2 regions of the Kitasatospora sp. NPDC058048 genome follow, and region 2 is predicted to be linked to the other one. Evidence: riboswitches for the same ligand, from Rfam matches in the RefSeq annotation. Region 2 holds a riboswitch; the other holds the start of a gene.
What was found. A riboswitch is a leader RNA that binds a small molecule or an ion and turns the genes downstream of it on or off. The one in region 2 is predicted to bind cobalamin.
Positions count from the first base shown of each region.

Region 1: linked by a shared signal. The riboswitch ahead of ACFVVA_RS37520 (ribonucleoside-diphosphate reductase subunit alpha) and the one ahead of ACFVVA_RS17185 (CoA-acylating methylmalonate-semialdehyde dehydrogenase) in region 2 are both predicted to bind cobalamin.

Region 1 covers NZ_JBHVRT010000054.1:5,706-20,133, forward strand. The annotation lists gene ACFVVA_RS37455 (LacI family DNA-binding transcriptional regulator) at 1-354, opposite strand, end outside; gene ACFVVA_RS37460 (hypothetical protein) at 433-699, shown strand; partial or broken gene ACFVVA_RS37465 (carbohydrate ABC transporter permease) at 717-989, shown strand; gene ACFVVA_RS37470 (sugar ABC transporter permease) at 1,045-1,632, shown strand; gene ACFVVA_RS37475 (NAD-dependent epimerase/dehydratase family protein) at 1,722-2,705, opposite strand; gene ACFVVA_RS37480 (transcriptional regulator) at 2,809-3,666, opposite strand; gene ACFVVA_RS37485 (hypothetical protein) at 3,743-4,234, opposite strand; gene ACFVVA_RS37490 (SRPBCC family protein) at 4,393-4,941, shown strand; gene ACFVVA_RS37495 (hypothetical protein) at 4,965-5,237, opposite strand; gene ACFVVA_RS37500 (ATP-binding protein) at 5,234-5,671, opposite strand; gene ACFVVA_RS37505 (helix-turn-helix domain-containing protein) at 5,900-6,757, shown strand; gene ACFVVA_RS37510 (DUF397 domain-containing protein) at 6,760-6,984, shown strand; gene ACFVVA_RS37515 (ribonucleotide-diphosphate reductase subunit beta) at 7,045-8,064, opposite strand; gene ACFVVA_RS37520 (ribonucleoside-diphosphate reductase subunit alpha) at 8,064-10,475, opposite strand; cobalamin riboswitch at 10,668-10,802, opposite strand; gene ACFVVA_RS37525 (glycosyltransferase family 39 protein) at 10,875-12,572, opposite strand; gene ACFVVA_RS37530 (glycoside hydrolase family 26 protein) at 12,562-13,674, opposite strand; gene ACFVVA_RS37535 (glycosyltransferase family 2 protein) at 13,680-14,428, opposite strand, start outside.
Region 2 covers NZ_JBHVRT010000014.1:136,555-144,898, reverse strand. The annotation lists gene mmsB (3-hydroxyisobutyrate dehydrogenase) at 1-573, opposite strand, end outside; gene ACFVVA_RS17195 (enoyl-CoA hydratase/isomerase family protein) at 570-1,643, opposite strand; gene ACFVVA_RS17190 (acyl-CoA dehydrogenase family protein) at 1,643-2,791, opposite strand; gene ACFVVA_RS17185 (CoA-acylating methylmalonate-semialdehyde dehydrogenase) at 2,788-4,287, opposite strand; cobalamin riboswitch at 4,499-4,690, opposite strand; gene ACFVVA_RS17180 (rhodanese-like domain-containing protein) at 5,062-6,447, opposite strand; gene ACFVVA_RS17175 (rhodanese-like domain-containing protein) at 6,791-7,195, shown strand; gene ACFVVA_RS17170 (sulfite exporter TauE/SafE family protein) at 7,192-7,941, shown strand; gene ACFVVA_RS17165 (rhodanese-like domain-containing protein) at 8,083-8,344, shown strand, end outside.

The DNA.
Region 1 (14,428 bases), on a different contig from region 2:
GGTGGGTACGGCCAGGCCCTCGACCCGGCCGCTGACCAGCACCATCGGGATGCCGCGTTCGTGCAGCAGCCGGTAGAAGCCGTGGTCGGCGTGCGGGTTGGCGTGCCGGCCGGAGACCAGGGCCAGCCCGGAGACGCCCTTGCGCAGCAGGACGTCGATGTAGCCCAGCTCGGCGGTGCCCTGGCGGGTGGAGGTGCCGACCACGGCGGTCAGGCCGTGCTTGGCGAGCTGCACCTCGATCGCGGAGGCGAGCAGGGGGAAGACCGGGTTGTCGAGCTCGGGGACGACGATGCCGATGAGCGCGCCCTGGTGCGGGTCGTAGCCCTGGTCGGGCTGCCAGCCGAGCTCGCGCATGGCCTCGGCGACCTTGAGCCTGGTGTCGTCGGAGACACCCGGCCGGTCGGCGCCTTCCTCGTGAGCCAGGGGCTCTCGATGGCCACCACCGCCCGGCCCACCCTCGTCCACGACCGGGCGGCCGACACCCTTACCGACACCCGCGACGGCACCGTCTACCACCCGGAGGACGGCCGGTACACCGCCGCCGACGGCTCCGGGCGGACCCTGCCCACCGGCTGGCACCGCACCGTCGGCTTCGCCAACTTCACCTCCGTGCTCACCAGCCCCGCCATCCGCGGCCCCTTCCTCGGCGTCCTCGCCTGGACCTTCGGCTGCGCGGGCAGCGGGTCTACCGCTCGCTGATGCTGCTGCCGTACGCGATGCCCGCGTTCATCGGCATCCTGATCTGGCAGAGCATGTACAACCGGGACTTCGGGCTGCTCAACCAGCTGCTGCACACCCGGATCGACTGGCTGGGCGAGGCCTGGAGCGCCCGGTTCGCGGTGGTGCTCACCAGCCTCTGGCTCGGCTTCCCCAACATGCTGCTGATCTGCACCGGCGTGCTGCAGGCGATGCCCGCCGAGCTCAACGAGGCCGCCCGGATCGACGGCGCCGGGCCGTGGCGGGCGTTCCGGGCGGTCACCTTCCCGCTGCTGCTGGTCGCCGCCGCACCGGTGCTGATCTCGTCCTTCGCCTTCAACTTCAACGGTGCTGGCCGCGTACGCCTTCTCGCGGTTCCGCTTCCGGGGGCGGCGGTTCGGGCTGATGGCGGTCTTCCTGGTGCAGATGTTCCCGCAGTTCCTCGCGGTGATCTCGCTCTACCTGATGTTCGCGAAGATCGGCGACGTGCTGCCGGCGATCGGCCTGGACACCCCGTGGGGCCTGGTGCTGGTCTACCTCGGCGGCGCGATGGGGGTGAACACCTGGCTGATGAAGGGCTACCTGGACACCATCCCGCGCGAGATCGACGAGGCCGCCAAGGTGGACGGCGCCGGGCACGCCCAGATCTTCTTCCGGCTGATCCTGCCGCTCGCCGCGCCGATGCTGGTGGTGATCTCCGTCCTGTCGCTGACCGCCGCGCTCAACGACGTGATCCTCGCGAACATCTTCCTGACCTCGAACGACTCCAAGACGGTCGCGGTCGGCCTCTACGGGATCATCTCCGGCCAACAGGACCAGAACTACGGCCTGTTCGCCGCCGGGGCGCTGGTGACCTCGCTGCCGGTGATCGTGGTCTACCAGTTCCTCCAGCGCTACCTGGCCCAGGGGCTGACCGCGGGATCGGTCAAGGGCTGAGCACGGGTGGCCGGTCTGCCGCCCCGGACGCCGACGACGTCCGGGGCGGGGTGGTGGTCCCGTACAGGGGGTCCCGTGCGGGCGGCGGATCAGGATTCGCCGTGCTGGCCGCGGGAGAAGATGGTCGGGCTGCCGGGGAGCTCCGGATTCGCGCCGAGGTGGTCGGCCAGGTCGCGCACCCCCTCGACCAGTGAGACCGACGGCCGGTATCCCAGGCCCTGGAGCTTGGAGATGTCGCCGACCAGCCGGTAGGTGTCGTCCTCGATCTCCGGGATCACGCTGACCTCGGGAGTCTTGCCGGTGGCCTCCCCGATCGTGTCGACGAGCCGGCGCATCGACACCTCCGTGCCGGAGCCGATGTTGAACACCTCGCCCAGGTCGGCCCGGTCGGCGATCGTCAGCAACCCCTGGACCAGGTCGGTGACATGGACGAAGTCGCGGGTCTTCCGGTCGATGTCGCCCACGATCTGGATGGGTCGGTGGTTGAGGTGCCAGCGCAGGAAGCGGCCGACCTCGACCATCGCCTCGTGCGGGTTCTCCCCCGGTCCGTAGACGCAGAAGGGGCGGCCGACCACCACCGGGAGGCCGCAGGCGCGGTGGAGTGCCAGGCAGGTGATCTCGCCGCTGAGTTTGGACGCGCCGTACGGCACGAAGGGGCGGGTCGGGTGGTCCTCGTCCATGGGGAATTTCCGGGGCGTTCCGTAGACGGACGCGGACGAGACGTAGACGACCCGGCGGACGGGCGCCTTGAGGAGGGCCTCGGCGAAGATCAGCGTGCCGAGTGCGTTGATCTCGAAGTCGAGGCGCGGTTGCGTCACCGACAACGTGCCGTTCGCGTTCGCGGCGACGTGGAAGACCAGGTCGGCGTCGTCCACGGCCTCGGCGACGGCGTCGACCTCGCGGATGTCCAGCAGGTGCAGGGTGGTCCCGGACGGCGCCGAGATGCTCGTGGCCGTCCGGGCGTTGTCGATGATCGACACCTCTTTCCCCAGGAAGAGAAGAGCGCTGGTCAGGTGTCTTCCGACGAAACCCAATCCGCCCGACACCAATACCTTGTCGTATTCTTCGAGCATATAATCGATATATCAGGCCTAGAACATATGGGCGATCCGGGAATTCGAAATCGCGTCCGTCCGGGTGAATATCGGGCGAGCAGGGTTTGTCCCGGGACGGAGTTCAGGCCCGGTGGGCGGCCGCCGGCCCGGTGTCGAAGGCGCGGAAGAGCGAGAGGTCGGGAGTACGGCCGCGGATCGTGGTCCAGGCCTCGTGGAAGTCGCGCCGGATCCGGGACGGGAGCCAGGGGGCGGGCCTCAGCTCCGGAGGGAGGAGCGGGTCGCGCTCCAGGGCGTGGGTGAAGGCCTCGGCCAGCCGCAGTGCGACCGCGACGAGTTCGACGGACCCGCGGTCGGGGCCGAGAGATTCCGCGGCGAGCGCGTCGGCGAGGGGCCGGTAGGCCTCGACCGTCTCGGCCGAGGGCCACAGGTGCTCCGCGGTGGAGGCGGGATCGGTGAAGCCGGGACCGGTCAGGCGGGTGGCCTCCGCCGTGATCAGGTAGGCGCCGACCGTCGCCGCCGAGGCCTCGTCGGTGAGTTCGTCGAGGAGGTCGTGCGGGCTCGCATAGGCGCCGGGCGCGAGCGGCACGGCACCGAGCCGGGTCAGCGCGGCACGCAGGGCGTCGCGCTCCGACCGGTGCCGCTCGGGGACGGAGAAGGTGTAGAGGCGCCAGAGCCCGTCCCAAGGGGCGAGGCCGGCGTCCTGCGCGTAGGCCAGCGCGACGAACCGGACGTCCATGTCCGAGCGGAGCCTGCCCGCGTCGGTCAGCACGAGCCGGCCCTTGCGGCCCCGCCCCTCCTGCCGCAGGACGCCCGCCGCCTCCAGCCGCCGTACGGCCAGCCGCACCGGCTGGTCCGACAGGCCGACCGCCGCGGCGACGTCGTAGACGTAGTCGAGGGGGGCGGTGCCCTGCGGGTCGAAGCAGGCCTCGACGACCGTGCGCGGCGCGGGTCGGTACGGCGCGGCGTTGTCTGCTGACACGGGAGACCTCGGTTCTCGATCACGGGGCCCGGGGCGGGGCCGTCCGGTCAATCTGCCACATGGGGCACCCGGGGGATCAGGCGCCTTCCCAGGGGTAGCCGTGGCGGCGGAAGGCCGAGGCGATGGCCGTCTTCCCACCCTCGACGTCGTCGTCGAAGAGGACGCGACCGACCGGTGACTCGATCCGCACCTTGCCGCCGTGGCGGAAGACGCCGCCGACCTGGTCCCGGGCGATCACCCGGCTGTCGTCGCCCTCGACGACGGTGATGCTCTCGTCCGAGATGCGCAGCGTGGCGGCGTGGTAGGTGACGAACATCCCGACCACGAGCCCGACGGCGGCGAGCGCCACCGGTCGGCCGATCACCATGGCCGGGGAGGTGAACGAGCCCAGGAACCGCACGGTGTCCGCGTAGGGGATCGGGTGCCGGGCGGCGAACTGGAGGAGCCACGGGACGGCGAAGCCGAGGCCGGCGCCGACCGCGCCGCAGAAGGCCCAGATGACCACCTTGGTGTCGAGGGGCATCCGGAGCTCGGTCACGGCGGACTCGGCGCCGGTTTCTTTCGTCATAGGTACGACCGTAGCAGATTTGATAGTTTTAGGGTGTGGTCGGAGGCTCTCCGGAGTGGGAGCCGGCTCCGGTGTCACGTTTCCGGCGGCTCCCCGGTCTCCCTGTCGAGTGCGGCCGCCGCAGTCAGCGCCGCTGCCGACCGAGAGGGGACACGACCATGGAGACCCTGACCGTCCGACGCGTCATCGCCGCACCGATCGAGGACGTCTTCGACTGGTGTGCCACCACCACCACCACCAACTACACCCGTTCCCCGCTCATCCTCCGGGCCCGCCTGGCCCGGCCGGGCGCCGGTGCGCCGTACGGCGTGGGGGCGGTACGGGTGCACACCTGGGCGATCGGCTGGTTCCGCGAGCGGGTCACCACCTACGACCGGCCGCACGGCTTCGACTACACGGTCGAGCGCAGCCTGCCGCCGTCCCGGCACGAACTCGGCCGGATGACCTTCACCGAGGTCGCCGGCGGGACGGAGGTCGCGTGGACGACCACCTTCCAGGTCCGCCTGCCCTTCGGCGCGGCCCTCACCCGGGCCCTGGCCAAGCCCCTCATCGCCCACACCTTCGGCCGCATCCTCGCCGCCGCCGACGCCGACGCCGACCTCACCGGCGGGCGGCGGGCGGCGGGCCGGGTGACGGTGGGCGCCGCGCGCGGTCGCGGCGGGGGGCGAACTCCCGCGACGAGCCCGGGCCGTCCCCGCCCGGCGTGAACGCCGGGCGGGGACGGGGGAGTTCAGGACTGGTGGGTGGTGATGGTGATCAGGTGGGAGGTCCAGTCGGTCATCTCGCCGACGTAGAGGGTGACGCTCCAGCTGTCGTTGCGGGAGAGGCAGGTGGCGATGCCCTGGCCGCCGCCCGGCCCGATGCAGATCCGGATGAAGTCCCGGTGGGCCTCCCGGATGGGGAGCTTGCGGACGCGCTCCCAGAGGACGGGGAGGGCGTGGTCGAGGCTGGGGAAGTCGGTGGGGGGCATGACGCCGGCGATCCCGGCTCGGACGGCGCTCACGCGGCGTCCGCCTCGGGAGAGACGTGGCACCAGACGAACTTCCCGACTCCGCCCTTGCGCGGGCAGCAGCCCCACTGGGTGGCCAGCTGCTGGACGAGCCGCAGGCCTCGGCCGGTCTCGGCGGAGGTGGAGGCGGGCTGGAGGGAGGGCTTCTCGCTGTCGGCGTCGTGCACCTCGATGCGGAGGATGTTGTCCGGGAGCAGCTGGAAGCGGACGAAGATCAGCCGGTCACGCGGGGCGCGGCAGTGCCGGACGGCGTTGGTGACCAGCTCGCTGACCAGCAACTCCCCGGTGAAGACGAGGAGTTCGCCGGAGGGGTGGGGGAGGAGGAAGTCGTGGAGCTCCCAGCGGGCGGTGCGGGGGGCCTTGCGGTGCCGGGGCAGCCAGCACGTCCGCTCGGCGGGGATGGGGGAGGGGGAGAGGTCTTCAGGCATGGCGGGGCCACCTCTGGAGTGTGCAGGTGAGAGCGACTGAAGAAGGCATGGGGATGCCCGGGTGACTAGCCCGCCATGATCACAATGCGTCGACCTGCGAGCTACGGTAAGTAGCATGCTCCTGGGAACTTCCAAAGTGCAAGTCCCCACTTTGGAAGTGATCAAAGATTGTTGTCGATGCCTGACAGGGGCAGACTGACAGCTCACAGAAGTGGGGAGGTCGCGGCGGTGCCCGTGAACAAGAACCCGACGGTTCGGCAGCGGCGGCTGGCTCGAACACTCAAAGAGCTGCGAACCGGGGCTGATCTGACGATTGCCCAGTCGGCTCGGCAACTCGCGTGCGCCGAGAGCAAGATCAGTCGTATCGAGGCCGCTCAGTCTGGCATCCGGTTGGTGGATCTCCGGCTGCTGCTTGATCTGTACGGGGTGGCGGACCCAGCGGCTCGAAGTCGGTTGGAGGCGCTGTCGCGCGAAGGCCGTCTGCGAGGATGGTGGGATCGGTACTCGGACACGCTGTCGCCGCTCTATGCCGACTTCATCGCACTGGAATCCGATGCGTCGGACATGTACAGCATCCAGACGTTCCTGGTGCCGGGGCTGCTGCAGACAGAGGACTACACACGTGCGGTGGTCCGCGCGCAGATAGAGGACGCTGGTGCGGAGCAGGTCGAGCGCCTCACGAAAGTCCGCCAGGAGCGGCGCGCAGTGCTGATGAGGGAAGCGCCGCTTCGCATGTGGGTCGTTCTGTCGGAATCCGTGCTGAAGCACCGGATCGGTGGCCGCGCGGTCATGCAGGAGCAGCTCGACTTCCTGGTTGCCAGCGCCGAACAGCCGAACATCAACATCCAGGTCCTGCCGGAGGAATCGGATGTCCATGCGGCGCTCTTCGGCCCCGTCGCCATCTTGAGCTTCCCTGAAGCGACCGAAACGGACGTGGTGTACGTCGACAGCCTGCTCAGCACGCTCTACATCGAGGAGCCGGAGGAAGTGTTCAAGTACACCAACCTGTTCCGCCGTGCCCTGGCGGAGTCGCTGCCGCGTACCGAATCGGTCGCACTCATCGAGCGTGCAAAGGACAAGATCTAGAAATGGTGAGTACGTTCCCGCCGGTTGCTACTGTTGCCGGCCTTGAATGGCGTAAGTCGTCGTACTCGGGTGCGCAGAGCGACTGCGTCGAAGTGGCTGTGGGCCTGCCCGGCGCGGTACCGGTTCGTGACTCCAAGGATCCGGGCGGGCCGGCGCTGCTCTTCCCGGCCGATGCCTGGTCGTCTTTCCTCTCCGGGGTCAAGTGCGGGGAGTTTCCGACCGGCTGAACCTACAGAGGTGCCCCGCACGGCTGTGGCCGTGCGGGGCACCTCTGTCGTATCTGTGGCTTAGAAGTCGTCGTCGAAGGCGACGGTGCCCTCGACGGCGACCTGGTACGCCGACACCCGGCGCTCGAAGAAGTTGGTCAGCTCCTGGACGTTCTGGAGCTCCATGAAGCCGAACGGGTTCGTGGACCCGTACCGGATCGGCAGGCCGAGGCGCGCGAGGCGCTGGTCCGCCACGGCCTCCAGGTACTCGCGCATCGAGGCGGTGTTCATGCCGGGCAGGCCGTCACCGCACAGGTCCTGGGCGAACTGGAGCTCGGCCTCGACGGCCTCCTCCAGCATCTCCGTGACCTGCTTGGCCATCTCGTCGTCGAAGAGGTCGGGCTCCTCCTCGCGGACGGTGTCCACCACCGACATCGCGAAGTCCATGTGCATGGACTCGTCGCGGAACACCCAGTTCGTGCCCGTGGCCAGGCCGTGCAGCAGGCCCCGGCTCCGGAACCAGTACACGTAGGCGAACGCGCCGTAGAAGAACAGCCCCTCGACGCACGCCGCGAAGCAGATCAGGTTGAGCAGGAACGCCCGCCTGTCCTCCTTGGTCTGCAGCGAGTCGATGTGGTCGACCGCGTTCATGTACTTGAAGCAGAACTGCGCCTTCTGGCGGATGGAGGGGATGTTCTCCACCGCGGCGAAGGCCGCGTTGCGGTCCTCCGGGTCGGGCAGGTAGGTGTCGAGCAGCGTCAGGTAGAACTGGACGTGCACGGCCTCTTCGAACAGCTGCCGCGAGAGGTACAGCCGCGCCTCGGGCGAGTTGATGTGCTTGTAGAGGCTCAGCACCACGTTGTTGGAGACGATCGAGTCGCCCGTCGCGAAGAACGCGACCAGCCGGCCGATCAGGTGGCGCTCGCCCTCGCTGAGCTTCGCCAGGTCGGCGACGTCGGAGTGCAGGTCCACCTCCTCGACGGTCCAGGTGTTCTTGATCGCGTCCCGGTACCGGTCGTAGAACGACGGGTAGCGCATCGGGCGCAGGGTCAGCTCGAAGCCGGGGTCGAGCAGCATCTTGCGGTCTTCGGACTGGGACATTACTGGCAGGCCTCGCAGGACTCGGGGTTCTCCAGGGAGCAGGCGAGGGCGGCTTCCTGCTCCGGGGTGAGGGTCGGGGTGTTCACGGGCACGGGCGCCGGCGCGGCGGCACGGGCGGCACCGGACGCGGCCTGGGCGATGCGGGTGGCCGGGCGCGAACGCAGGTAGTAGGTGGTCTTCAGACCGACCTTCCACGCGTAGGCGTACATCGAGCTGAGCTTGCCGATGGTCGGCGCCGCCATGAACAGGTTCAGGGACTGGCTCTGGTCCAGGTACGGCATGCGGGCCGCGGCCAGGTCGATCAGCGCGCGCTGCGGCAGCTCCCAGGCCGTCCGGTACAGCGAACGCACCTCGGCGGGCAGCCAGTTCAGCTCCTGGACGGAACCGTTGGCGTCGCGCAGGGCGTCGCGGGTCTGCTGGTCCCAGACGCCGAGCTCCTTGAGCTCGCGCACCAGGTACGGGTTGACCTGGAGGAACTCGCCGGACAGCGTCTCGCGCTTGAACAGGTTGGACACCTGCGGCTCGATGCACTCGTACACGCCGGCGATGGACGCGATGGTCGCGGTCGGCGCGATGGCCAGCAGCAGCGAGTTGCGCAGGCCGGTCTCGGCGATCCGGGCGCGCAGCGCCGTCCAGCGGTCGGCCCACTGCGGGGCGGCCGTCGGGAAGTGGTCGATGTGCAGCTCGCCGCGGGCGGCGCGGGTCTCGCCGTACGCCTCGTGGCGGCCGAGCTGCTCGGCCAGGTCGGCGGAGCGCTCGTACGCGGTGAGCATGATGCGCTCGGCGATCAGCGTGGACAGGCGGGCGGCCTCGGCGGAGTCGAAGTCGATCCGCAGCTTGAAGAAGACGTCCTGGAGGCCCATCACGCCGAGGCCGACCGGCCGCCAGCGGGAGTTGGAGGTGCCGGCCTCGGTGGTCGGGTAGAAGTTGATGTCCACCACGCGGTCGAGGAACGTCACGGCCGTGCGGACGGTGGCGTCGAGGCGCTCCCAGTCCATGGCGCCGATCAGGTCGTCGGCCGTGGCACCGGGGGCCACGTGGGCGCCCAGGTTGACCGAGCCCAGGTTGCAGACGGCGGTCTCGGAGTCGTCCGTGACCTCCAGGATCTCGGTGCACAGGTTGGAGGAGTGCACCGTGCGGCCCGGCAGCGCGGTCTGGTTGGCGGCGCGGTTGGAGGCGTCCTTGAAGGTCATCCAGCCGTTGCCGGTCTGCGCCAGGGTGCGCATCATGCGGGCGTACAGGGTCTGCGCCGGGATGGTGCGGACGGCCTTGCCGGCCAGCTCGGCCTTGCGGTAGGCCTCGTCGAACTCCTCGCCCCACAGGTCGACCAGCTCGGGCACGTCGGCCGGGGAGAACAGCGACCAGTCCTGGTTGGCGTTGACCCGGCGCATGAACTCGTCCGGGATCCAGTGCGCCAGGTTGAGGTTGTGGGTGCGGCGGGCCTCTTCGCCGGTGTTGTCGCGGAGCTCCAGGAACTCCTCGATGTCGGCGTGCCAGGTCTCCAGGTAGACGCAGGCCGCGCCCTTGCGGCGGCCGCCCTGGTTGACGGCGGCGACCGAGGAGTCGAGGGTGCGCAGGAACGGCACGATGCCGTTGGACTTGCCGTTGGTGCCGCGGATCAGGCTGCCGCGCGAGCGGATGCGCGAGTACGACAGGCCGATGCCGCCGGCGTGCTTGGACAGGCGGGCGATCTGCGCGTAGCGATTGTAGATCGAGTCCAGGTTGTCCAGCGGCGAGTCGAGCAGGTAGCAGCTCGACATCTGCGGGTGGCGGGTGCCGGAGTTGAAGAGCGTCGGCGAGGAGGTCAGGTACTCCAGGCGGCTCATCAGGCCGTACAGCTCGGCCACCTCGCGCACGGACTGCTCGCTGTCGCCGACCGCCAGGCCACAGGCGACGCGGAGCAGGAAGTGCTGCGGGGTCTCGATCACCTTGCGGGTGATCGGGTGGCGCAGCAGGTAGCGGGACTGCACCGTGCGCAGGCCGAAGTACTCGAAGCGGTCGTCGCCCTTGGTGTCGACGAGCGCGTCCAGGGCGGCCGCGTGCTTGGTGACGAAGGCGGCGGTGGTGTCGCCGATCAGGCCCTCGGCGTGGCCGACGGCGATCGAGGCGGAGAAGGACACCGAGCCCTGGCTGTTCGCCTCGTCGACGATCTCCAGGGCGAGCAGGCGGGCGGCGAGCTTCGAGTACTGGGGGTCCTCGGCGATCATCGACGCGGCGGCGTCCACGGCCAGCCCGCGCAGCTCGGCGAAGTCCGAGCCGGCGTGGCGGCCGCGCAGCGCGGCGGCGGCGACATGGCCGGGGTCGACCTCGGTGAGGTCGGTGCTGCGGTCGGTGAGCAGCCGCAGCAGCGCGCCCCCGGGGTCGGAGACCGTCGGGTCGGTGAAGGCGGTACCGGAGCCCTGGGCGGGCAGGGTGGCTGAGGCAGCGGTGGTCAAGGCGCTCTCTCCTGGCGGCGATCGGCGGCGGTGATCGGGGGGCCACCGGGCCGATCTGGGCAGGGGAGCACGGCGCGAACGCAAAAAAGCGTCGCGCGAGGTGACTCCCCGGCCCGCCCGCGAGGCCCGGAGGGGTACTGCTGGTGCCGGCGCGGCCTCTGCGGGAGGGCCGTGGCGCACGCCGTCGGCAGGTACTCGGACTCGCGGGGCGCGGCTGCTGGAGCCGCCCGCTCACCGCTGCGGGGCAGTCCCGGATTCGCACCGGGTTCCCCTGCATCGACAGCAGAAGCGAGCATACATGTAGTGCCGCCGGACTGCGGCGGCACCATATGTTGTGCCTGTCGTGTCGCGGATGTGCGTGGGCCGGGCGGCCGGTCAGTGCTTCAGATAGACCTTGTACGTACTCGAATCGCCGGTCGGCGAGGTGAACTGGGCGACCAGCCGGTAGTGTCCGGCGGTGCTCAGGGCCTCGCTCAGGGCCCGGTCGGTGGCCCTCGGCGCGGTGCTGTCGAGGACGACCATGGTGAACCAGCCGTCCCGGATCGCGGCCACGCTGCCGTCGTCGCCGTGGTGCTCGACCCCGGCCCCGTCGCGGTAGTCCGTGCCGGCGCGCGCGGAGATCCACTGCTCGGGCCTGGAGACGCCGCCGAGGTAGTACTCGGCGAGTCCGTCGACCTCGGTGAGGTAGCGGCCCTGGGGCTCCGTGTGGACCCGCAGGACGGCCAGCAGGCGGCCGGAGTCGGGCCCGTTCTGGTAGCGCAGGGCGGACTGCTCCAGACCGAGGGCGAGCAGGGCGACCCAGACCAGGATGCCGAGCTGGGGGTGGCGGAAGTGGGCACCGACCAGCCGGGTCAGGCCGACCCCGGCGAGCGGGGCGGCGAGCAGCATGCCGTAGCCGAGGTGGCGGAACAGCGCGCCGGAGGTGCCGGTCCACAGGTGGGCGGCGGGGACCAGCAGGGCGGTGGCGGTCAGGACGGCCCCGAGCAGGGCGCGCCGGCCCCGGGTGGTGGGGAGGGCGTCCTTCTCCGGCGCGTCGTGCTCGGGCATCTGTTCGCGGCGTGCGTAGGCGATGGTGCCGGCCACCGCGAGGACGGTGAACAGGCCGGCCCACTGGAGCGTGCCGAGCAGGATCGAGCCGGCCGAGCCGGGGGCGTTGCCGCGCGAGGGCGACCACCCGGCGACCTTGCCCAGGGTGCCGTACGGGAGCAGCAGGACGAGGGCGCCGAGGGCCGCCAGCAGCGCGCGCAGGGCGGCCGGGCCCACCCGGTGGTACGGCCGGGCGCAGGCGAAGGCGAGGGCGACCAGGGCGGGGACGGCGAAGGCCGCGGAGTAGGCCGTGGCGCAGGCCAGCGCCGTGGGCGGGGCGGCGAGCAGGGCCAGGGCCGGATGGCGGCCGGCGGTGAACACCGTGGTCCAGGCCGCGAGGGCGACCAGCAGGAGGGCGAGGGACTCGGGCGCGGCGTAGAAGCCGACCACCACGGTGGACTGGAGGACGGCGTACCCGGCGATGGCGCAGATGGCGACCCGCTCGTTGAACAGCCGCCGGGTCAGCGAGTACAGCAGCACCGTGGTGAGCAGCGCGAAGCCGAGGCTGAGCAGCCGGGTGCCCCAGATGCCGTTGGCGTCGGCGGCGGCGCCGGCCAGCGGCGGGTAGAGCCAGGGCGAGCCGTGCACCCGGTCGACCAGGTCGGTGGTGACCGGGGTGCCGTGCAGCAGGTGGGACAGCTGCTGACGGCCGGCGACCATGGCGGCGGCCTCGTCGGGGTGCGCGGCGGCCAGCAGGCGCAGCGAGAGGGCGGCCTGGACGGTCAGGACGGCGCCCAGCAGGCCGCGGGCGATCCAGCGGCGGCGGGGGCTGGTGCCCGGGTCCCAGCCGATCGCGGGGACCTGCGGGATGGTGTACGGGGCCAGCTCGACGCCGTCGGGGTTGTCGACCGCCACGGCGGTGCCGGGCCGGGCGGGGCTGCCCGCCGCCGCGGCCCCGGGCCCGTCGGGGTCGGGGTCCGGCTCGGCGGCCGGGTCGTGGGCGGAGCGGCCGTGCGGGACGGGGGAGAACTCGGACTCAGTGCTCATCAGGGTTCCGGATGTCGAAGCCGTAACGGGGGTCGGACACGCGCTGCTTGAACGCGGCGAGGGTGTCCGGCACGGCCTCGACCCGCCAGTCCGCCCGCTTGACGATGTTGAACCAGACGAAGCCGACGATGTCGTCGTGCGCCTCCAGTCCGGAGAACAGCTGGTCGATGTCGGCGCGTTGGCGCTTGCCCTGCTCGGAGGCGGTCTCGCTGATGAAGAAGGGCTTCTGGGAGAAGCCGCGGATCTCGGCCATGGTCGGGCCGTAGAGCGTCTCGAAGGTCTTGGGCCCGGTCTTGGTGAAGTAGCCGGTCATGCCGGCCCAGTCGACGTAGGTGTCGCCGGGGTAGTACGGCTCCAGGCGGGTGTTGGGCGCGGGGTCGGTGATGTTGGGGCTCCAGACCCAGATCACGTTGGTGGCGCCGGCCTGGTCGAAGAGGTCGTGGACGTGGCGCCAGGCGGCCACGAAGTCCTCGGGGGTGGCGGCCTGACGGCCCCACGGGTACCAGTCGCCGTTCATCTCGTGGGCGATGCTGATGGCGATCGGCAGGTTGAACCTGGCGACGGCCTTGGCGACGCCGCGCACGTAGTCGTCGGTGTCGCCCGCCGCGATCGAGGCGAGCGAGCGGTCGTGCGGCTCCCAGGCCATGAAGGGGAGCGCCCCGGCGTCGTGGATCCGGCGGGCGCCCGTGGTGTCGAAGCCGCCCTTCCAGTGGGCGTAGAACTCCAGGATGTTGGGCTGCTTGCCGATCGCGTCGCGGTAGCCGGGCAGCGCGTCCATCGTGGCGGGGACGTCGGGCAGGGCGGCGCCGAGGTACTTGTGGCTCGGCCTGAGCAGCGGCGTGACGTCGTACGGGACGCCGGCCGGCAGGGCCTTGGGCCGGGCGGGCGCGGGAGTCGCACCCGGAGCACCCGGAGTGCCCGGTGTGCCCGGAGCACCAGGGGCCGGGGTGGCGGCCGGGGCGGCCCGGGCGAGGTCCTTCTGCATCGCGAAGCCGGGGTCCTCGGGGCCGCACGCGGTGGTGAGCAGCAGGCCGGCGGCGGCCAGCAGCGGGAGCGCCAGCCGGCGACGGAGCCGGCCGGCCCGTCTCGGGTGGGCGGTCATGGCGATCACACTGCTTCCGTCGGGCGGGGCTGGACGAGGACCCGGCCCACGATGGTGGCGTAGAAGAGGCCGGAGGCGAGGACGAGGGCGAAGTTCAGCGGGCCCATGGTGAGCATCCGCCAGATGCTCAGCAGCACCCAGAGCAGGGCGGTTCCGCCGCCCCAGGCGATGACGCCGATCCAGAACCGCCGGGTCCTGTTCCGCTTGGCGCCGCTGGAGCCGGTCGGCTGCCAGGCCATCCGGTTGCGGCGCACGATGTCCCAGATGGCGAAGACGTGCGCCCAGCCGTACATCATGCGGGCGGCCCAGGCCTCCAGCCGGTAGGGGTTGCGGTGCCAGAGCGGGAAGACGACCGTCGCGTAGAGCAGGCCGGGCAGCACCAGCGCGGTGTTCTCCCAGCGGATCAGGTCGGGGCGGGCGAGCAGCAGGACGATCGGGATGAGCGGTGAGACGACGGTGAACAGCGCCGTGTGGATGTAGTAGAAGAAGCCGGACAGGTAGCAGGCCCGGGTGATCGGCCGCAGCTTGGTCTGCCAGAACTTCTTGCTGCCGAGCAGGCTCATCGAGCCGGTGCACCAGCGGTACTGCTGGTTGAAGAAGCCGCCGACGTTGTCCGGGCAGACGCCGGTGGCCAGCGCGACGGGTATGTACTGGAGGTCCCAGCCGAGGCGGCGCAGGTCGAACCCGGTGTGCACGTCCTCGGAGTGGCCGATCAGCGTGGTGCCGCCGTTCTCCTCCAGCGCCGCGCGCCGGT
Region 2 (8,344 bases):
CTCGCCGAGCACGAAGGCCTCGCTGACCGCGATCATCGAGATGCCGAGGATCATGTTGTTGCAGATCTTCGCCGCCTGGCCGGCACCGGCCGCGCCGCAGTGCACCACCTTGCGCCCCATGACCGCCAACACGGGCTTGACCGCGGCGAATTCGGCCTTTTCGGCGCCGACCATGAAGGTCAGGCTCGCAGCCGTCGCGCCGACCACCCCACCGGAGACCGGTGCGTCCACCGCGCGCTGCCCGGCACGTACGGCCAGGTCGTGCGCCTCCCTGGCGTCGGCGACGTCGATCGTGGAGCAGTCCACGAAGAGGGTGCCCGGACGGGCTGACGGCAGCAGCTCCGCGTAGGCGGCCAGGACGTGGCGGCCGGCCGGCAGCATGCTGATGACGACGTCGGCCTGTCGGGCCGCCGCGGCGGCGGAGGCCGCCGGGCGGACGCCGGCCGTCTCCGCTTGCCGCAGCGCCTCCGGCGCGAGGTCGTAGCCGGTCACCTGATGTCCGGCCTCGACAAGGTTGGCGGCCATCGGGCCGCCCATGTTGCCCAGTCCGATGAATCCGATGGTGAGGGTCACCAGCGCTCCAGGGGGGTTGTGGTGGCAAGGCCGAGTTCGCGCTCGCCGAGCGGGGCGAAGTAGCGGGCCACGGTGGCGGGTTCGACGGCGCTCAGCGTCTCCGGACGCCATCGTGGCGAACGGTCCTTGTCGATCACCTGGGCCCGGATGCCCTCGGCGAGGTCCGGCGTGGCGAGCGCCGCACAGGAGGTGCGGTACTCCTGGTCGAGGACGGCCTCCAGCGGGCCGAGTGCCCGGGCCCGGCGCAGCGCGGCGAGCGTCGCCTTCACGGCGGTCGGGGAGTTGGCGGCGATCCGGTCGACGGCCTTCTTCGCCTCGGGTTCGCCGCTCTCCCGCAGCCGGTCCAGGATCTCCTCCACGGTTCCGGCCGCGTAGCAGCTGTCGATCCACCCGCGTCGGTCGGCCAGCGCACCGGTCGGCGCGGGCTCGACGTTCCGTTCGAGGGCGTCGTGGACGGGCAGTTCGGCCAGGTCGTCCAGCAGGGCGGGCAGTCGTTCAGCGGGGACGAAGTGGTCGGCGAGCCCGCACAGCAGGGCGTCGGCGGCACCGACGGAACCCGCGGTGAGGGCGAGGTGGGTACCGAGCTCCCCGGGGGCGAGGGCGAGCAGGTAGGTGCCGCCGACGTCGGGGACGAAGCCGATGCCGGCCTCCGGGAGGGCGACGCGCGTGGTCTCGGTGACGATCCGGACGCTGCCGTGGGCGGAGACGCCGACCCCGCCGCCCATCACGATGCCGCCCATGAGCGCGACGTAGGGCTTGGGGTAGCGGGCGATCCGGGCGTTGAGGCGGTACTCGTCTCGCCAGAACTCCTCGACGGCGCCCGGATCGCCGCCGGTGGCAGCCCGGTGGATGGCGACGATGTCGCCGCCCGCGCAGAAGGCCCGCTCGCCGGCGCCCGTGACGACGACGGTGTCGACCCGGTCGTCGCCCTCCCAGGTGTCCAGGGCTTCGGAGATCGTCCGCACCATGCCGTGGGTGAGGGCGTTCAGGGCAGCGGGGCGGTTGAGGACGATCAGTCCGGCCCGTCCCTCGCGCTGGAGGATGACCTCGTCGAGGTCGGTCCCGGCCATCACGCGGCTCCGGTCAGGCCGCGGGCGACGATGACGCGCATGATCTCGTTGGTCCCTTCCAGGATCTGGTGCACCCGCAGGTCGCGGACGATCTTCTCGATGCCGTACTCGGCCAGGTAGCCGTAGCCGCCGTGCAGTTGGAGGGCCTGGTTGGCCACCTCGAAGCCGGTGTCGGTGGCGTAGCGCTTGGCCATGGCGCACAACTGCGGCGCCCGGGGGTCGCCCCGGTCCAGCGCCGCGGCGGCTCTCCACAGCAGCGCCCGGGCGGCCTCCAACTCCGTGGCCATGTCGGCGAGTCGGAACTGCAGGGCCTGGGCGTGCAGCAGCCTGGCGCCGAACGCCTCGCGATCCGCCAGGTGGCGGGTGGCCCGCTCCAGCGCGTGTTGTGCGCCGCCGAGGGAGCAGGCGGCGATGCCGAGCCGGCCGCCGTTCAGCCCGTTCATCGCGATCCGGAAGCCCTCGCCCTCCGCGCCGAGGAGGCGGTCGGCGGGCAACCGGACCCCGTCCAGCAGTACCTGGCGGGTCGGCTGGGCGTTCCAGCCCATCTTCTTCTCGTCGGGCCCGAAGGCGACCCCCGGGTCGTCGCGCTCGACGACGAACGCGGAGATCCCGTCCGGCCCGGGGGCACCGGTCCGGGCCAGCACCACGTACACCTGCGAGGCTCCCGCACCGGAGATGAACTGCTTGACGCCGTCCAGCACCCAGTGGTCGCCGTCGCGCACGGCCCGAGTGGCGATCGCGGCCGCGTCGGAGCCGGCACCGGGCTCGGTCAGGCAGTAGCTGCCCAGGTGCTCGGCCGTGCAGAGCGCGGACAGCCAGCGAGCGCGCTGCGCCTGCGTGCCGTAGCGGTCGAGCATCCAGGCGACCATGTTATGGATGGACAGGTAGGCGGCGATGGACGGGCAGCCGGTGGCGAGTGCCTCGAAGGCCACCACGCCGTCCAGCCGGGAGAGTTCGGAGCCGCCCGCGCCCTCCCGGACGTACACGCCGGCCAGACCCAGGTCGGCTGCCTTGCGCAGCACGTCCACCGGGAAGTGCTTGGCCTGGTCCCACTCCACGGCGTGCGGCGCGAGGTACTCCTCGGCGAAGGCCCGGGTGGTCCGGGCGATGGCGCGCTGGTCCTCGGTGAGGTCGTGCATCGCGCTCATCCCATCGTCGGCATGGTGAAGCTCGCGCCCTCCTTGACCCCGGAGGGCCAGCGCGAGGTGACGGTGCGGGTGCGGGTGTAGAAGCGGATCGCGTCCGGCCCGTGCTGGTTGAGGTCCCCGAAGCCGGAGCGCTTCCAGCCGCCGAAGGTGTGGTACGCGATCGGCACCGGGATCGGCACGTTGACCCCGACCATGCCGGTGTTCACCCGGCGGGCGAAGTCCCGGGCGGTGTCGCCGTCCCGGGTGTAGATGGCCACGCCGTTGCCGAACTCGTGCTCACTGGGCAGCCGCAGCGCCTCCTCGTAGTCGGCGGCACGCACCACGGTCAGCACCGGGCCGAAGATCTCCTCCCGGTAGATCCGCATGCCGGGCGTGACCCGGTCGAAGAGGGTGGCGCCCAGGAAGTAGCCGTCCTCGTTCCCCTCCAGGCGGAAGTCCCTTCCGTCCACGACGAGTTCGGCGCCCTCCTCGACCCCGAAGTCCAGGTAGCCGCGGACCCGGTCCAGCGCGTCACGGCCCACCAGCGGGCCGAAGTCGGCCGCCGGGTCGTCCGAGCGCCCGACCTTGAGCGCGCCGATCCGCTCGACCAGCTTCGCCACCAGGGCGTCCGCGGTCTCCTCCCCCACCGGGACGGCCACCGAGATCGCCATGCACCGCTCGCCGGCCGATCCGTACCCGGCGCCGACCAGCGCGTCGGCCGCCTGGTCGAGGTCGGCGTCCGGCATCACGATCATGTGGTTCTTGGCGCCGCCGAAGCACTGCGCCCGCTTCCCGTGCGCGGCGGCGGTGGCGTACACGTACTGGGCGACCGGTGTGGAGCCGACGAAGCCGAGGGCCTGCACCCGCGGGTCCTCCAGCAGGGTGTCCACGGCCTCCTTGCCGCCGTTGACCACGTTGAGCACGCCCGGCGGCAGCCCGGCCTCCAGGAACAGCTCGGCCAGCCGCAGCGGCACCGAGGGATCGCGCTCCGAGGGCTTGAGCACAAAGGCGTTTCCGCAGGCCAGCGCGGGCGCTGCCTTCCAGAGCGGGATCATCGCCGGGAAGTTGAACGGCGTGATGCCCGCGACCACGCCGAGCGGCTGGCGCATCGAGTAGACGTCGATGCCGGTGCCCGCGTTGTCGCTGAACTCGCCCTTCAGCAGGTGCGGGATCCCGGCGGCGAACTCCACGACCTCCAGCCCGCGTTGGAGGTCGTTATGGGCGTCGGCCACGGTCTTGCCGTGCTCGGCGGAGAGCAGCCGGGCCAGCTCCTCCTTCTCCTGCTCGACCAGCTGCAGGAAGCGCAACAGGACGCGGGCCCGCCGCTGCGGGTTCCAGGCGGCCCACGCGGGCTGGGCCTGCGCGGCGTCGGCGATCACCGCCTCGACCTCGGCGCGGCTCGCCAGGGGCACCCGGGCCTGCACCCGGCCGGTGTTGGGGTCGTACACGTCGCCGAAGCGACCGGAGGTGCCGACGGTGGGCTTTCCGGCGATGAAGTGGGTCAGTTCTCGGACCATCGGTTCCTTCTCTCGACAGGGGTGGGGAGAGGAGGAATGGAGGCCGCCGCCGACGGGCGGGCGCACGGTGATGCGGCCCCGCAGCGTCACGGTGGCGGTGGCATGACGTACCGTCAGAGCAGGTGGGCTCCGACAGCCGTCGGCACAGGACAGCCAGGAGCAGCGGAACGGGAGCAGCCCGGAGTCATGCGTGTCGTCTCCATCCTCGTGGAAAACACGGATCACCCGCGGCCGGTATCCTGACTCCCGGATCACCGCACGCCCTCAGGCCTTCCCGGCTGGCTGCCAGTGGCTGTCATCTGCGAGGACGGACTCCCCGGTCACAGTGGCGGGACCGTGCCGGACTCACACCGGCTTCCCTGACACCGCGGACCTGTCATCGACCATATAGTTGGACGTCCTAGTAAGTCCAGGGATTCGTGCTCGCGTCGCACCACCGTGATCTCGCCACGCCGAGCTCTCCCCGGCCTCGTTCCGGGGCCTGGCACCCAGGACCCGAAGCAGACCGGCCTGCAAACGGGGCCTGGGCGAGTGCCATCCCGATCTACTGCAACAGCTCGTCCGAGCCGGCAGCCCGCAACACCCGATGCTCGCTGCTGAAGCAGACGTGCGACGAGGGGGATGCCGGCACTTCCCCGGGCCGGATCATCGGCACCAGCACGGTCGCGACGCTCGCCGGACTCCAGGACCGGGATCCTGTCCTGAAGTCCGGTGGCAGGCGCGGCTTCGGGAGCACCCCGCGGCCCCGACGGGGGTGGCCCGGGGCAGCTGGGTTCAGACCCGGGCGGGGTGGGTGAGGGTGTGCCAGGCGGCGTAGCCGCCGAGGAGGTCGGAGATCTCGGTGTGGCCGTGGTGGCGCAGCAGGCTGGCGGCGATGGAGGAGCGGTGGCCGCTGGCGCAGTGGACGACGAGGGGGCGGTCGGTGGGGATCTCGTCGAGGCGGCCGGGGAGTTCGGTCAGGGGGATGTGCAGGGATTCTTCGATGGAGCCCGTTTCGCGCTCGCCGCAGGTGCGCACGTCCAGGACGGTGGGGGGCTGCTCGTCGGCGAGCGCGGTGCGGAGCCGGTCAGCGGTGAGGCGGCCGGCGGGGGTGACCTCGTCGGCGAGGGCGGGCAGGGCGTTGCCGGGGTTGCGCAGGTAGCCGGCGATGTGGTCGAAGCCGATGCGGGCGAGGCGGGTGATGACCTCGCCCTCGCGGTCCTGCGGGGCGATGATCGCGATGCTGCTGTCGGGGGTGAGGACGGTGCCGGCCTGTTCGGCGAAGCGGCCGTCGACGGGGACGTTGATGGCGCCGCGGATGTGTCCCGCGCCGAACTCCTGGGGGCTGCGGGCGTCGAGGACGACGGCGCCTGCGTAACGGGCCTCCTTGAAGCCTTCGGGGCACAGGGGGCGGGCTGCGTTCGTGGGATCCAGCAGCGGGCGGTCCTGCCGGTTGAGGGCGGCGTCGTGGCCGAAGTAGGCGGGGGCGGTGGACTGGCCGGCGGTGACGATGCGGACGAAGGTGTCCTGGTCCATGGGCCGGCAGGCGTAGTTGGTCAGTCGCTGCGCCCCGATGGTGGACTGGCGGTCGGCGGAGAGGTTCTTGCCGCAAGCCGAGCCGGCACCGTGGGCGGGGAAGACGAGGGTCTCGTCGGGCAGGCCCATCAGCTTGCGGTGGACGCTGTCGTAGAGCATCGCGCCGAGTTCCTCGGCGGTGACGCCGGCCGAGGCGAGCAGGTCGGGACGGCCGACATCACCGATGAACAGGGCGTCGCCGGTGAGCACACCGTACGGGACGGTGTCGTCGGGCTGCTCGAAGACCAGGATGCTGATCGACTCGGGCGTGTGGCCGGGGGTTTCGAGGACCTGGACGGTGACGTCGCCGAGTTCGATCCGCTCTCCGTCGGTGAGCTTGCGGATGGGGTACTCGGTCTCGGCGCGGTGACCGTACCCGATCCAGGCGCCGGTGCGGGCGGCGAGTTCGAGGTGGCCGGCCAGGAAGTCGGCGTGGAAGTGGGTGTTGATGACGCCGACGACGGTCAGGCCACGCGCCATGGCGTCGGCGAGGTACTCGTCGACGTCCCGGCGGGGGTCGACGATCACGGCCTGGCCGGTGCGTTCGTCGGCGATCAGGTAGGAGGCCTGGGAGAGGCAGTCGAGGTAGTACTGGCTGAAGATCACGGGGTTGTCTCCTCCGGGTCGGGCCTTGGCCTTCTCCTGGTTGGCGAAGCCGGATTCCTGGGCGCCACAGCGCCATCGTGATACCCCCCTCGGTATATTTCCGAGCATACGGCTTCGGGAGCCGATACGGGCGGGGGTATGTCCGAACGATTTCGATAATACCCCCGGGGGTACTATGGTGAAGCCATCGAGGGGGTCGGCCACCGCCGCCGAGCCGATACGGGCGGGGCCGAGGACGCACCGGCCACGCCGCCGTACCGGGCCGTCGGGCCCGTACGGACGCCCGCGCCGCCCCCGACCCACCGGACCACTGCGATCCGGTCTGCACCACTGGAGACACCGCATGCCTTTGCTGCCGCACGCCCACGGGGCCGCTCCCCACGAAGACCGCGCCCGCGGACACCGCACCCCCGGGCGGACCACCCCCACCGAGGCCCACGAACTCGCCCGCACCGGCGCCGCCGTGCTGCTCGACGTCCGGGAGGCCGCCGAGTTCACCGCCGGGCACGCCCCCGGCGCGCTGCACCAGCCGCTGATCGGCCTGGTCGCCGGTGTCCCGCTGCCGCCCGCGGCGGCCGGCCGGACCGTACTGGCGATCTGCCGCTCCGGCCACCGCTCCCAGCGCGCCGCGGAGCTGCTCGCCGAGCGCGGCGTCGAGGTGCTGAACGTGGCCGGCGGCATGAACGCCTGGGCCCTGTCCGGGCTCCCGGTCACCACGCCCGACGGAAGCGCCGGGCACGTGATATGACCACGCTGCTCCTGGCACTCGCCGCCGGCGCGGTGGTCGGCCTCGCCCTGGGCGGGCTGGGCGGCGGCGGCAGCATGCTCGCCGTCCCCGCCCTGGTCTACCTGCTGGGTTTCAGCCCGGCACTGGCCACGACCGCCAGCCTGGTGATCGTCGCCGCGACCTCGCTGACCGGCCTGATCGCCCACGCCCGGGCGGGCCGGGTCCGCTGGCGCACCGGCGCCCTGTTCGCCGCCGCCGGACTGCCCCTCGCCGCGGCCACCGGGGCGCTGTCCGCCCACCTGCCGGGCGCGCTGCTGACCGGCGCCTTCGCGGTACTGGCGGCGCTCGCGGCCTTCCGGATGCTGAGGCCGCCCAAGGCCGGAGCGGCGGAACGTTCCGCCGCAGGACTCGGCCGCTCCACGGCCGCCGGCGCCGGGCTCGGCGCCGTCACCGGACTGCTCGGCGTCGGCGGCGGCTTCCTCGCCGTACCGGCCCTGGTCTCGGTGCTCGCCTTCACCATGGCCGAGGCGGTCGGCACCAGCCTGCTGGTCATCACCGCCAACTCGCTCGCCGCCCTGCTGCCCCGCCTGGGCGCGACCGGCGCGATCGACTGGGCCGTGGCCGCGCCCTTCACCGGGGCCGCGATCCTCGGCGCCTGGGACGGCAAGCGGCTGGCCGACAAGCTCAGCGGGAGCACCCTTCGGAAGGCCTTCGCCGTCGCCCTGCTCGCCGTCGCCGCGCTGATGCTGATCACCACGCTGGCCTGATTCACCACGCCGGGCCGATCAGCACACCGGGCCGACCACCGCAGCGGGCCGGCCACCGCGCCGCCGCGGCGGGCCGACGCCCAACCCCCCGATCCCCCATCCCCCAGCCACACCCCCTTCCCGAGAGGACCCCGCATCCCCATGACCACGCCGCTGACCGTCGAGCAGTTCCAGCCCCGCCTCGGGCAGCTCACCCTCATCGACGTCCGCTCCCCCGGCGAGTACGCCGCGGGCCACATCCCCGGCGCCCTGAACGTCCCGCTCGACCAGCTGGACCGCGCCCTGCCCACGCTGCGCGAGGCCGCCGCGCACGGCGAGATCGCCGTCGTCTGCGCCGCCGGGCCGCGCGCCGACAACGCGTGCCGCCAACTGTCCGACGCCGGCATCCCGACCCTCACCCTGA